2 regions of the Streptomyces sp. NPDC051940 genome follow, and region 1 is predicted to be linked to the other one. Evidence: riboswitches for the same ligand, from Rfam matches in the RefSeq annotation. Region 1 holds a riboswitch; the other holds the start of a gene.
The links. A riboswitch is a leader RNA that binds a small molecule or an ion and turns the genes downstream of it on or off. The one in region 1 is predicted to bind glycine.
Positions count from the first base shown of each region.

Region 2: it holds a riboswitch for glycine, as region 1 does, so the genes downstream of both, gcvT (glycine cleavage system aminomethyltransferase GcvT) here and gcvP (aminomethyl-transferring glycine dehydrogenase) in region 1, are expected to answer to the same signal.

Region 1 covers NZ_JBFAXR010000020.1:66,357-73,170, reverse strand. The annotation lists gene AB0M28_RS11360 (DNA polymerase IV) at 6-1,343, shown strand; gene AB0M28_RS11355 (hypothetical protein) at 1,726-1,854, shown strand; gene AB0M28_RS11350 (PRC-barrel domain-containing protein) at 1,930-2,310, opposite strand; glycine riboswitch at 2,482-2,582, shown strand; gene gcvP (aminomethyl-transferring glycine dehydrogenase) at 2,747-5,635, shown strand; gene AB0M28_RS11340 (DUF5999 family protein) at 5,739-5,945, opposite strand; gene AB0M28_RS11335 (hypothetical protein) at 6,188-6,775, opposite strand.
Region 2 covers NZ_JBFAXR010000121.1:17,022-23,835, forward strand. The annotation lists gene glyA (serine hydroxymethyltransferase) at 1-999, opposite strand, end outside; gene gcvH (glycine cleavage system protein GcvH) at 1,012-1,389, opposite strand; gene gcvT (glycine cleavage system aminomethyltransferase GcvT) at 1,469-2,584, opposite strand; glycine riboswitch at 2,735-2,842, opposite strand; gene AB0M28_RS32395 (AAA family ATPase) at 2,975-3,601, shown strand; gene AB0M28_RS32400 (enhanced serine sensitivity protein SseB C-terminal domain-containing protein) at 3,613-4,362, shown strand; gene AB0M28_RS32405 (enhanced serine sensitivity protein SseB C-terminal domain-containing protein) at 4,525-5,268, shown strand; gene AB0M28_RS32410 (ABC transporter permease) at 5,695-6,693, shown strand; gene AB0M28_RS32415 (ABC transporter substrate-binding protein) at 6,810-6,814, shown strand, end outside.

The DNA of each region.
Region 1 (6,814 bases):
GAGTTGTGAAGGCAGCACCCACCATCCTCCATCTGGACATGGACGCGTTCTTCGCTGCCGTCGAACAGGCCGCGAAGCCCAGTCTGCGCGGCAAACCGGTGGTCGTCGGGGGCATCGGCCCGCGTGGGGTGGTGGCCACGGCCTCTTACGAGGCGCGGGTGTACGGGGTCCACTCCGCGATGCCGACCGCGCAGGCGCGGCGGCGGTGCCCGAACGCGGCGTACCTCGTGCCGCGCTTCGGTGTCTACCGGCAGGTGAGCGACCGCGTCATGGCGCTGCTGAGCGAGCTGTCGCCGCTGGTGGAGCCGCTCAGCCTGGACGAGGCGTTCGTCGATCTGGAGGCCGGGGGAGTGGCATCGGACGAGGCGGCCGCGCGCCGGGTCGCCGAGCGGCTGCGCGCCGACATCCGGGCCCAGACGGGGCTGTCGGGGTCGGTGGGGCTGGCGGGGTCCAAGATGCTCGCGAAGATGGCGTCCGAGATGGCCAAGCCGGACGGGCTGGTTGTCGTCCCGCCCGGCACGGAGCGCGAACTGCTCGCCCCGATGCCCGTACGGGCCCTGCCGGGCGTCGGCCCCGCCACGGCCGAGACCCTGCGGCGCGCCGGGCTCTCGACGATCGAGCAGGTCACCGAGGCTGGCGAGGACGAGCTCGTACGACTGCTGGGCAAGGCGCACGGTGTCTGGGTGTCCGCGATGGCCCTCGGCCACGACGAGCGGCCGGTGGTCGCGGAGCGTGACGCCAAGTCGGTGTCCGTGGAGGACACCTTCGACGTGGACCTGCACGACCGGATCCGGATCCGCACGGAGGTGGCGCGGCTCGCGGACCGGTGCGTGGTGCGGCTGCGGGGCGCGGGGCGGTCGGGGCGGACGGTGGTGCTCAAGGTGCGGCGGTACGACTTCTCGACGCTGACCCGGTCCGAGACGCTGCGCGGGCCGACGGACGACCCCGTGGTGGTCCGTGAGGCGGCGGAGCGGCTGCTGGAGTCCGTGGACACCACGGGCGGCGTCCGGCTGCTCGGCGTGGGCGTCTCCGGGCTGGCGGACTACACCCAGGAGGACCTCTTCGCCCAGGCCGAGCAGGCGGCCGCGCCGGTGCCGGAGCCGGCTCCCGACGCGGCCGGGCCGGAACCCGCTCCGGAGCCGGAGACACGCCGGTGGCTGCCGGGGCTGGATGTGCGGCACGCCGAGTACGGGGCGGGCTGGGTGCAGGGGAGTGGGCTCGGGCGGGTCACGGTGCGGTTCGAGGGGCCGGGGGCGGTGGTGCCCGGGCGCGTGCGGACGTTTGCGTCCGACGACCCTGATCTGCAGGCGGCTGAGCCGCCTCCGCTCCTCCGCGACGGGTGACCCCGGGGCCCTGTGCCTATGGGACGGGTCGCCTGTCCGTGTCGGCGCCGCCCGCGCCTTCGGCGCGGGGTTGCCCCCGCCCACACGCCACCCGTTGCGGGTTGTCTTGCCTGACGTCGGCGCCTGGGGTGTGGGCGGCATCCGGTGTGGGGGTCGCGTTCCCCGCCTCGGTCAGCCCTCCGGGAGAGACGATGCTTGTCGGTGCGTGCCCGTCGCCACGGCTTGGCCGAGTTCGTGGGGCCGCGTTCCCGGCTTCGGACAGCCCGTGCGCCGGTACGGCCGGCTACTCGGCCGCGGGTGGTGCTCCGGCTTGAGCGGCCCACGTGGGTCGGCGGTGCTCCGCCTGGCCCTGCCCGCGTCAACCAGGAGCAGTCGGGCGCCGGTGGTTCCGGCCGAAGGCCGCAAGGAGGTCGCCGTCGCTCGCGGCGCGGCCGGTGCCATGGGTGTGACCGTCGTCACCGGCGTGTTCGCGGTGACCGGCGACCGGTGCCACCGGCGTGACCGCCCGTGACCGGCGCGGCTGCCGCAAGGGGCGGCCACCGTGGTCGGCGCGACCGCCCCTGCCGCGCGAGCCGCGCGGCCCGCGCTAGCCCTCCGCGCCCGCGATCCGGCCGAAGTCGTGGTCCTCCGGAGGGGGCGGGGTTCGCTCCGACGTGGGGAGGGCGAGGCCGTAGTGGTGGTAGAGCTGTAGTTCCTGTTCGGGGGAGAGGTGGCGGCCGACGCCGAAGTCGGGCGCGTCCTTGATCAGCTCCCGGTCGAAGGGGACCTGGAGCCCGCCTGAGGCCAGGGAACTGGGCTCGAGGGGGACGAACGCGTCACGGTGGAAGAGGCCCGTCCGGATCGCGGCCCACTGCGGCCGCCCCGTCGCATCGTCGAGGTAGACCTCGTCAACGGTGCCGATCTTCGTCCCATGCTCGTCGTACGCCTTGCATCCGATGAGGCTGCGGGGATCGATATCAGTCTGCACGGTCCCTCCAACGACTCGACTGTTCCGCTGGAACCACCCAATGCCAGATTGCGCCAAACGGCCACTCGAGGGAAACCACCCGGGTCCGCGGCGGCCCGCGAGGGCCCCCGCGGACGCCGCGCCACCGGCCGCCGGCACGCACCCCCGCGCTGGTACGCTTGCAGCGGCTGCAGACCCCGCGCGGGAGAGTCCGTCACCACGCACCACGACGACGGCGCCGAAGGAGCAAACCCTCCCCGGAATCTCTCAGGCACACGTACCGCACGGACGAGGTCACTCTGGAAAGCAGGGCCGGGCACACGCCCGGGCCTCACCGACGGTGAAAGCCGGCTCCCGGGCCGGTGAAGCTCTCAGGTTGAGATGACAGAGGGGGAGGCCGTTCGGGTGCCTGCCCTGGCGCCCCTCGAAGGTCGATCACGACCAGGAGGCCTTGTCGATGACCCCCACCCACCGCCCGACCCTCGCAGAGCTCGAGCGCGGCATCCCCTTCGAGCAGCGCCACATCGGCCCGGACCCCGAGGCCGAGGCCAAGATGCTGGCCCAGGTCGGCTACGGCTCCCTGGACGAGCTGACCGCCGCCGCCGTACCCGACGTGATCAAGGGCGCAGAGTCGCTCGCCCTGCCCGAGGCGCGCACCGAGGCCGAGGTCCTGGCCGAGCTGCGCGAGCTCGCCGACCGCAACCAGGTCCTCAGCTCCATGATCGGCCTGGGCTACTACGGCACCTTCACCCCGCCGGTCATCCTGCGCAACGTGATGGAGAACCCGGCCTGGTACACGGCGTACACCCCGTACCAGCCGGAGATCTCCCAGGGCCGGCTCGAGGCGCTGCTGAACTTCCAGACGGTCGTGGCCGACCTCACCGGCCTGCCCACCGCCGGCGCCTCCCTGCTCGACGAGGGCACCGCCGCCGCCGAGGCGATGGCGCTGTCCCGCCGGATGGGCAAGGTCAAGCAGGGCGTCTTCCTGGTCGACGCCGAGACCCTGCCGCAGACCGTCGCCGTGATCGAGACCCGCGCCGAGCCGACGGGCGTCGAGGTGGTCGTCGCCGACCTGAGCGAGGGCATCCCCGCGGAGATCGCCGAGCGCGGCGTCTTCGGCGTGCTGCTGCAGTACCCCGGCGCCTCCGGTGCCGTACGCGAGCTGAAGCCGCTCATCGAGCAGGCGCATGGGCTGGGCGCGGTCGTCACCGTGGCCGCCGATCTGCTGGCCCTCACGCTGCTGACCTCCCCGGGCGAGCTGGGCGCGGACATCGCCGTCGGCAACACCCAGCGCTTCGGCGTCCCGATGGGCTTCGGCGGTCCGCACGCCGGCTACATGTCGGTGCGCGAGAAGTTCGCCCGCAGCCTGCCCGGCCGACTGGTCGGCGTGTCCAAGGACGCCGACGGCGCCCAGGCGTACCGCCTCGCGCTGCAGACCCGTGAGCAGCACATCCGCCGCGAGAAGGCCACCTCCAACATCTGCACCGCGCAGGTGCTCCTCGCCGTGATGGCCGGGATGTACGCCGTGTACCACGGCCCCGACGGCCTGCGCGCGATCGCCCGCCGCACCCACCGCTACGCCGCGATCCTCGCCGCGGGCCTGACGGACGGCGGCGTGGAGCTCACCCAGGGCGCCTTCTTCGACACCCTCACTGCCCGCGTCCCCGGCCGCGCCGCCGAGGTCGTCGCCGCCGCCCGCGCGGCCGGCGTGAACCTCCGGCTGACCGACGCCGACCACGTCGGCATGGCCTGCGACGAGACCACGAACCGGGCCGTCGTCGAGGCCGTGTGGTCCGCCTTCGGCGTGACCGGCGACATCGAGGCGCTCGACGCCGGCATCTCGGACGCGCTGCCCGAGGGCCTGCTGCGCACCGACGAGGTCCTCACCCACCCCGTTTTCCACCAGCACCGCTCCGAGACGGCCATGCTGCGCTACCTGCGCAAGCTCGCCGACCGCGACTACGCGCTGGACCGCGGCATGATCCCGCTGGGTTCCTGCACGATGAAGCTGAACGCCACCACCGAGATGGAGCCGGTCACCTGGCCGGAGTTCGGCGCCCTGCACCCCTTCGCCCCCGCCGACCAGGCCGAGGGCTACCTCACCCTGATCCGTGAGCTGGAGGAGCGCCTCGCCGAGGTCACCGGCTACGACAAGGTCTCCATCCAGCCCAACGCGGGCTCCCAGGGCGAGCTGGCCGGTCTGCTGGCCGTCCGCGCGTACCACCGCGCCAACGGCGACACCGGCCGCACCGTCTGCCTGATCCCGTCCTCCGCGCACGGCACCAACGCCGCCAGCGCCGTGATGGCCGGCATGAAGGTCGTCGTGGTCGCCACCGCCGAGTCCGGCGACGTGGACGTCGAGGACCTGCACGCGAAGATCGAGAAGCACCGCGACGAGCTGGCCGTGCTGATGGTCACCTACCCGTCCACGCACGGTGTGTTCGAGGAGCAGATCACCGAGGTCTGCGCCGCGGTGCACGAGGCCGGCGGCCAGGTCTACGTCGACGGCGCCAACCTCAACGCGCTCGTCGGCCTCGCCAAGCCGGGCAAGTTCGGCGCGGACGTCTCGCACCTGAACCTGCACAAGACCTTCTGCATCCCGCACGGCGGCGGCGGCCCCGGCGTCGGCCCGGTCGCGGTGCGCGCGCACCTCGCCCCGTACCTGCCGAACCACCCGCTGCAGCCCACCGCCGGCCCGGAGACGGGCGTCGGCCCGATCTCCGCCGCCCCGTGGGGCTCCGCGGGCATCCTGCCCATCTCCTGGGCGTACGTCCGGCTGATGGGCGCCGAGGGCCTGCGCCGCGCGACCCAGGTCGCCGTGCTCAGCGCCAACTACGTCGCCAAGCGCCTCGAGCCGCACTACCCGGTGCTCTACACCGGCCCGAACGGCCTGGTCGCACACGAGTGCATCATCGACGTCCGGCCGCTGACCAAGGCGACCGGCGTGTCCATCGACGACGTCGCCAAGCGGCTCATCGACTACGGCTTCCACGCCCCGACGATGTCGTTCCCGGTGGCCGGCACCCTGATGATCGAGCCGACCGAGTCGGAGGACCTGGCCGAGCTCGACCGGTTCTGCGACGCGATGATCGCCATCCGCGCCGAGATCGACAAGGTCGGCTCGGGGGAGTGGGACAAGGACGACAACCCGCTCGCGGGCGCCCCGCACACCGCCGCGCAGGCCGGTGGCGCGTGGCCGCACCCCTACAGCCGGTCCGAGGCGCTCTTCCCGGCCGGTGTGAACGCCGCCGAGAAGTACTGGCCGCCGGTCCGCCGTATCGACGGCGCCTTCGGCGACCGGAACCTGGTCTGCTCCTGCCCGCCCATGGACGAGTACGACAACTGACAGCCGCTCCGGGCAGTGCCCGGGTACACATCAGGCCGGTCCGGCGCTCCTGCCGGGCCGGCCCTGGTATGTCCGGGATCCGCCGTGCCGTACCGCCGCCGGTTCAGGCCGCGGTGATCACCGTGCTGGTGCCGAGCGGGCGGTGCGGTGCGATGATCCGTCCGTCGGGGAGGAGTTCACCGGTGTCCTCGAAGAGCAGCACTCCGTTGCAGAGCAGGCTCCAGCCCTGCTCGGGGTGGTGCGCGACGGGGTGCGCGGCCTCGCGGTCGGCGGAGTCGGCGGACGGACAAGTCGGCTGGTGCGGGCACATGGTGGTGGGAATCTCTCGCTGGGTCTGCTGGGTGATGTGACTGGTTGCCTTGCTCATTGCCGTCCCCCGTTGGCGATTCGGTCGGACTCCAGTGTTGCCCCAAGACCGTCGTTCCGCAGGGATTTCGCGAGGACTGGTCTCGCTAGGGGAGGACGCATCACCCGAGCGGACGGTTGCCCGCCCGGAACCATCCCATCGGGTGGTCAACGGGCCACCCGATGGCTAGTCCTTCCGGGGGGTGCTCAGGCGGTCGTGCGCAGCAGCGGCGCCGGCGTCAGCCGGTGGGTGAGCACCGGGAGCAAGTCCGCGACGCGGTGCGGGCGATGGGCCGCGATACCGGGCGGGGCGGGCGCCAGCGGCACCAGCAGGTCGTCGGGCGCGGGGCGCCCGGTGAGGCCGTCGGACGCGGTGTCCGCGTGCAGCCACAGCGTCAGCATGTACAGCTCCGGGATGGACAGCAGCCGGGCCTGGAAGAGCGCGGGGAGCGACTCCACCTGGCGCAGCGCCCGTTCCGTGGACGTCACGTAGGGACCCTCCACGAAGTGCGAGAACGCCCAGCCGTCCGGGGTGAGTCCCGCCTCCGCCGCGGCCACCAGCTGGTCCCGGCCGCGCAGCTGGAAGCGCCAGCCGCCCAGCCGGGTGCACGGCGGTCCGCCGGCGGCGCTCACCCCGTCCATGATGTGCACCGGCAGCGGGTGTTCGGGGCTGACGGGACCCTGGTGGCGGATCAGCGCGGGGGTACGGGACCCGCGGACGGCGGTGGGGGATGCCAGGGCGGTCAGGATGCTGCGGAGCGCGGGAGCGGGAGCCGGAGGTGCAAGCAGCGGCATGTCAGTCGCCTCTCACTGGGACAGACCTGTGGTACGGGG
Region 2 (6,814 bases), on a different contig from region 1:
GTCCAGCTCGGAGTCGCGCAGGTCGACGAGGACCAGGTGCACGTCCGTACCGCCGGAGAGGACGGAGACGCCCGCCTCGCGCGCGTCGTCCTGCAGCAGGCGCTCTGCGATGATCTTCGCGCCCTCCAGGGTGCGCCGCTGGCGCTCCTTGAACTCCTCGCCGGCCGCGATCTTGAAGGACACCGCCTTCGCCGCGATCACGTGCTCCAGCGGGCCGCCCTGCTGACCCGGGAAGACCGCGGAGTTGATCTTCTTGGCCAGCTCCTGCTTCGACAGGATCACGCCACCGCGCGGACCGCCGAGGGTCTTGTGCGTGGTGGTCGTGACGATGTCCGCGTGCGGCACCGGGTTCGGGTGCAGGCCCGCGGCCACCAGGCCGGCGAAGTGCGCCATGTCCACCATGAGCAGCGCGCCGACCTCGTCCGCGATACGGCGGAACTCGGCGAAGTCCAGCTGGCGCGGGTACGCCGACCAGCCGGCGATGATCAGCTGCGGGCGGTGCTCCTTGGCCAGGCGCTCGACCTCGGCCATGTCGACCTGGCCGGTCTCGGCGTCCACGTGGTACGCGGCCACGTTGTAGAGCTTGCCGGAGAAGTTGATCTTCATGCCGTGGGTCAGGTGACCGCCGTGGGCCAGGTCCAGGCCCAGGATGGTGTCGCCCGGCTTCAGCACCGCGAACATCGCGGCGGCGTTCGCCGAGGCGCCCGAGTGGGGCTGCACGTTCGCGGCCTCGGCGCCGAACAGCGCCTTGATCCGGTCGCGCGCCAGGTCCTCGACCACGTCGACGTGCTCGCAGCCGCCGTAGTAGCGGCGGCCCGGGTAGCCCTCGGCGTACTTGTTGGTCAGCACCGAGCCCTGCGCCTCGAGGACCGCGACCGGCGCGAAGTTCTCCGACGCGATCATCTCGAGGGTCGACTGCTGGCGCTTGAGCTCGGCGTCCACGGCGGCGGCGACGTCCGGGTCGACCTCGTGGAGGGAGCCGTTCAGAAGGTTCGTCATCGTCCGTGGTCCTCAGCCCGCGGTGAACGCGGTGTACTCGTCGGCGGACAGCAGGTCCTCGGGCTCGTCCGAGATCCGGACCTTGAACAGCCAGCCGCCCTCGAACGGGGCGCTGTTCACGAGGGCCGGGTCGTCGACGACGTCCTGGTTGGCCGCGACGACCTCGCCCGTGACGGGGGAGTACAGGTCGCTCACGGACTTGGTGGACTCCAGCTCGCCGCAGGACTCGCCGGCGGTGACGGTGTCGCCGACCTCGGGGAGCTGGACGTAGACGACGTCACCGAGGGCGTCGGCGGCGTGGGCGGTGATCCCGATGGTGGCCACGCCGTCCTCGGCGGGGGAGAGCCACTCGTGTTCCTTGCTGTAGCGAAGCTGCGTGGGGTTGCTCATGGGGTGATTCTCCTGGATACGTGGGTGTGCTGCGTGACGGTACGGATACGGCGCGCTCGCGCCGGCGGATCGGAGGGGCTCAGCGCTCGCGCTTGTAGAACGGCAGGGCCACGACCTCGTACGGCTCGTGGGTGCCGCGGATGTCGACGCCGACGCCCGCCGTGCCCGGCGCGGCGTGGGCCGCGTCGACGTACGCCATGGCGATCGGCTTGCCCAGCGTGGGGGAGGGGGCGCCCGAGGTGACCTCGCCGACCACCTGACCGTCGGCGACCACGGCGAAGCCCGCGCGCGGCACCCGGCGGCCCTCGGCCACCAGGCCCACCAGGACGCGCGGCGGAGCCGCCTCGGCGCGCTCCGCGGCCTGCTCCAGCGCCTTGCGGCCGACGAAGTCCACCGGCTTGTCGAACTTCACGACCCGGCCGAGGCCCGCGTCGAAGGGGGTGAGCGCGGTCGTCAGCTCGTGCCCGTACAGCGGCATGCCCGCCTCCAGGCGCAGCGTGTCGCGGCAGGACAGCCCGCACGGGACGAGGCCGCGGTCCGCGCCCGCCGCCGTCAGGGCCTCCCACAGCGCCACGGCGTGCTCCGGGCGGACGAACAGCTCGAAGCCGTCCTCGCCGGTGTAGCCGGTCCGGGCGATGAGCGCCGGGACGCCGGCGACCGTGCCGGGCAGGCCGGCGTAGTACTTCAGCCCGTCGAGGTCCGCGTCCGTGACGGAGGCCAGGATCGCCGGGGACTCGGGGCCCTGGACGGCGATCAGGGCGTACGCCTCGCGGTCGTCCCGCACCTCGGCGTCGAAGCCGGGGGCGCGCTCGGTGAGCGCGTCCAGCACGACCTGGGCGTTGGAGGCGTTGGCGACGACCATGAACTCCTGGTCGGCGAGGCGGTAGACGATCAGGTCGTCCAGGATGCCGCCGTCCTCCTGGCAGATGTGCGTGTAGCGGGCGCGGCCCACACCCAGCACGGAGAGCCGGCCGACCAGCGCGTAGTCCAGCAGCTCGCCGGCCTGCTGGCCGGAGACGGTGATCTCGCCCATGTGGGAGAGGTCGAAGAGACCGGCGCGGGTGCGGACGGCGTTGTGCTCGTCGCGTTCGCTGCCGTAACGCAGCGGCATGTCCCAGCCGGCGAAGTCGGTCATGGTCGCGCCGAGGGCGCGGTGCGTGGCGTCGAGCGCCGTCAGACGCAGGGCAGAAGTCATGGTCAGGCTCCCGGACAGGGGTGGGCAGACATCCTCCCCCTCTGTCATCGGTACCTGAGAGGTTCGCCACAACCCCTCTTCGGGGGCGGCTTGCACCTTGGGTGAGGCGTTGTACCCGGTATGGATGCAATGCCCGCTTTTCAGAGCTGCCTCGCCCGCGCGGTACGGGGCCTGAGAGATTCCTGGGAGGGAGTTGCTCCTTCGGCGCCCGGCGGCCCTTTGCTGGAAAGGACTCCGGGACTCTCCCGCGCGGATTTGAGCGGCCGGTATGCAGTTTGGTGGGCCACATCATTGCATGCCCCGGACCGGTCCGGGGCAGGACGCCTCCTTGTCGGCGGGCTGCGCGCTTGCGACGCTGCACGGTACGACCGAACGGAGGGGGACGATCACGTGGAGGACTCGGGTCCGGGGGTGCGTACGGGGATCCCGGCGGTCTGCGCGCCGCGCGCCGCGCCGGCGCCGGCCGAACCGCGGCGGCGGCCGGTGCTGAGCTTTCCCGAGGGTGATGTGGTCGTCGTCTCCGGGCTGCCCGGCAGCGGGAAGTCCACCCTGATCCGGCGGACCGTGCCGGAGGGGGTGCAGCGCGTCGACTCGCAGAACGTCCGGGACCGCTGGGCCGCGGGGCCCGCGGGGCGGTGGCTGCCGTACGCCGTGTACCGGCCGCTGGTCCGCGTCTCCCACTACCGCGGGCTGCTGCGGGCGCTGCGCGGCGGGCACAGCCTCGTGGTGCACGACTGCGGGGTGCTGCCATGGGTGCGCTGGGGCATCGAGCGGTCCGTACGGCGGTCGGGGCGCGGGATGCACCTGGTGCTGCTCGACGTGGACCCGGAGACGGCGCTGGACGGGCAGACGGCGCGCGGGCGCCGGGTGTCGCGGTACGCGTTCGCCCGGCACCGCCGGGCCACGGGGCGGCTGCGGGCTGCGGTGGCGCGCGGGGGCACGGGCTATCCGGCGGTCGTGCTCGACCGGGCGGGGGCGGACGCGGTGCGGCGGTTCCGGTTCGGCTCCTTGGACTAGGCTCGCTGGCCGTGAGCATCCCGTCGCAGCTGCCCGAGCCGTCCTTCCCCGTGAACGAGCTGGAGGAGGTCCTCCAGGCCGCCCTCGGCGATCCCGGGGCCGTGCCGCGGCTGCTGGAGGTGCTCGGGCGCAGCCATCTGTGGGTGCCGCTGCCGGAGGGCGGCGGGCCCACGTCGGAGACCCTGCGGCTGCCCACGACGGAGATCGGCGGCGCGGCGTACGTACCGGTCTTCTCCTCGAAGGAGCAGTTCCTGGCGGTCGTGGGGACGCACATGTCCTTCACGGTCGCGCCCGCGCGGGAGTTCGCCCGGGGCCTGCCGCCGCAGCTCGGGATCGCGGTCAACCCCGGCGGTGCCGTCGGGATTCCGCTCCCGCCCGCGGCGGTGGCGGAGCTGGCGCGGGAGCGGTCCGCCCCGGGTGCGCCCAGCGGGGGCCGGGTCCGGCTGTACGAGCCGGACTGGCAGGACGATCCCGTCGACTTCCTCGCCGCCGCGCGGGCGGAGTTCGAGGCGACGCCCCAGGTGTACAGCGCGCGGCGCGGCCTCGCCGCGGTCGAGACCGGCCCGGCCCAGCTCTTCGTGGGCGTCGAGCTGTACGACCCGGCCGCGCCGGACGCCCGCGACGCAGCGCTCGCCGCGCTGGGCCGCGCGCTGGCCGCGCACCCGGTGACCTGGCCGGTCCAGCTCGTGTTCCTGGACGCGGCCGACGACCCGGTCATCGGCTGGCTCCGGGAGCGCGTGCGGCCGTTCTTCACCCGGTGACCCCCGGCGCGCGCACGGAACCGGGCGACACCGGGGGTCGGGGCTTCTGGGCGGGGGCCTAACCTGGTTGGATGGCCCACGCTGGGCGTACTTGCCGGACGAGGGGGCTGAGGGGACGTGAACGGGGGCGCGGGCAACGGGCTCGGGCGGCTGGTCGGTGACATGGCCCCGGGCCGCTACGAGGCGTACGAGCGCCTGCTCGAGGGCCTGGCCGAGGGCCAGGTCTGGATGCTGCTGTGGCAGGGGCGAAAGGGTTCGCCCGACGCCCAGTACGGCGGCATGGAGGTGGCCGGCCACGGCTACGTCCCCTGCGTGACCGGTGAGGAGCAGCTCGCCAAGAGTGGCTGGAACCGTGCGCACGAGGTGGTCTCGGGCCGCGACATCGCGTCCGCCCTCTACCCCGACCGCTGGGGCCTGTGGCTGGATCCGCACACCCCCGGCGGCGGCGTCGGCGTCCCCTGGCTGGACCTGCGCCGCGTCGTCGCGGGGCTGACGACGCTGCCCGCCGGACCGCTGCGGATCTCCGAACCGTCCGTGGACGTCCAGCAGTTCTACGCCCTGCTCGGCCAGAACGCGCACCGCACGCCCGCCGTACGCACCCTCACCCGCGCCTGGGTGCAGCCCGCCCTGGGCGAGCCGTATCTGGCGATCGGCCTCGATCTGTACGACGCGGGCGAGCAGTCCGTGACGGCCGCCCGCCGGATGATGCAGGACTCCGTGGCCGCGGTGCCGTCCGGCCTGCCCGTCTCCTCCGTCGCCCTGGCGGACGACTTCGACCCGGTCGCGATGTGGATGCGGGCGAACGCCCGCCCGTTCTTCGACCGCGGCGCCTTCGGCGGCGGCCCGGCCGGCGCCCCCTCCGGCTACGGCTACCCCCCGGCCCCGGGCTGGCGGCCGGCGGGCTGACGGGGCGGGCCAGGGGTCCCCCCCCGCGGCACTCTCGCGGCGCCGGAAACGCCGGGGAGCACATCCGGCGCACCCCCGCGAAACACCCCGTACACATCCTGAGACCGCTCCGCCCGATCCGCCCCCTTCGGAGCGAGATCACCGGATCGGTCGCCCAGTTGGGAATCCGCTCAGAACCGGCCGCTGTCCGTATAACGGAAACCTTCATCGCACATCACGGTTGCGCATCCATTCCCCGACAGGTCTGGTGTGTGATCGCGAACGCAATGAAGACTCCCGCACCAAGGGACGTTCCGTCCCGGGCGCGACACCTTCACAGACCGTTTGCGCACCACCAGCACGACTTGCACCAGTGATGAAGACCAGTCGCTCCCGTGCGGCAGGTATCAGGCCGGTCACCACCGGCCGAGAGGGGTCCCCACCACCATGACGGCACCTTTGCACGACACCAGCGCGGCGGAAACCGCAGCCGTCGATGTAGCTGCCGACGTCCCGGCCAAGGCGATCGAAGGCAGGTCTCCCTGGAAGATCGCCTGGACCCGGCTGAAGCGCGACCGGGTCGCGCTCGCGGGCGGCGTCGTCGTCATCTTCCTCATCCTCGTCGCGATATTCGCCCCGCTGATCGTGGACATGTTCGGCCACCCGCCGGACGAGTTCCACGAGGACCAGATCGACCCGCTGTTCGGTACGCCGGTCAAGGACTGGGGCGGCATCACCAAGGACTTCCTGTTCGGCGTCGAGCCGATCAACGGCCGCGACGTCTTCAGCCGCATCGTCTACGGCGCCCGGGTCTCGCTGCTCGTGGCGTTCCTCGCCGCGATGTTCGCCGTCCTCCTCGGCACGGTCTTCGGCGTCGTCGCCGGCTTCTTCGGCGGCTGGATCGACGCGATCATCAGCCGCACGATGGACATGCTGCTCGCCTTCCCCCAGCTGCTGTTCACCATCGCGCTGGTCTCCGTCGTCCCGAACGAGCTGCTCGGCTTCGAGGGCACGGGCGTGCGGATGGGCGTACTGGTCGTCGTCATCGGCTTCTTCGGCTGGCCGTACGTGGCCCGTATCGTGCGCGGCCAGACGCTCTCGCTGCGTGAGCGGGAGTACGTCGAGGCCGCCACCAGCCTGGGCGCGGGCCGCGGTTACATCATCTTCCGCGAGCTGCTGCCGAACCTGATCGCGCCGATCACCGTCTACACGACGCTGATGATCCCGACCAACATCCTGACCGAGGCGGCACTGAGCTTCCTGGGCGTGGGCGTGAAGGCGCCCACCTCGTCCTGGGGCCAGATGCTGTCGAAGGCGATCACCACGTACGAGACCGACCCGATGTTCATGATCATCCCGGGTACGGCCATCTTCATCACCGTGCTGGCCTTCAACCTCTTCGGCGACGGCGTGCGTGACGCGCTCGACCCGAAGGGCTCTCGCTGAGCCCTGCTGCACCACCAGTTCCACCCGCACAACGCCGCCGGCAGAACACCGGCCGGCGGTCAAGAAAAAGGGCGGCCCGGTCCCGGGTCCGCGTCTACCACGGAGGTTGCGACATCGTGAC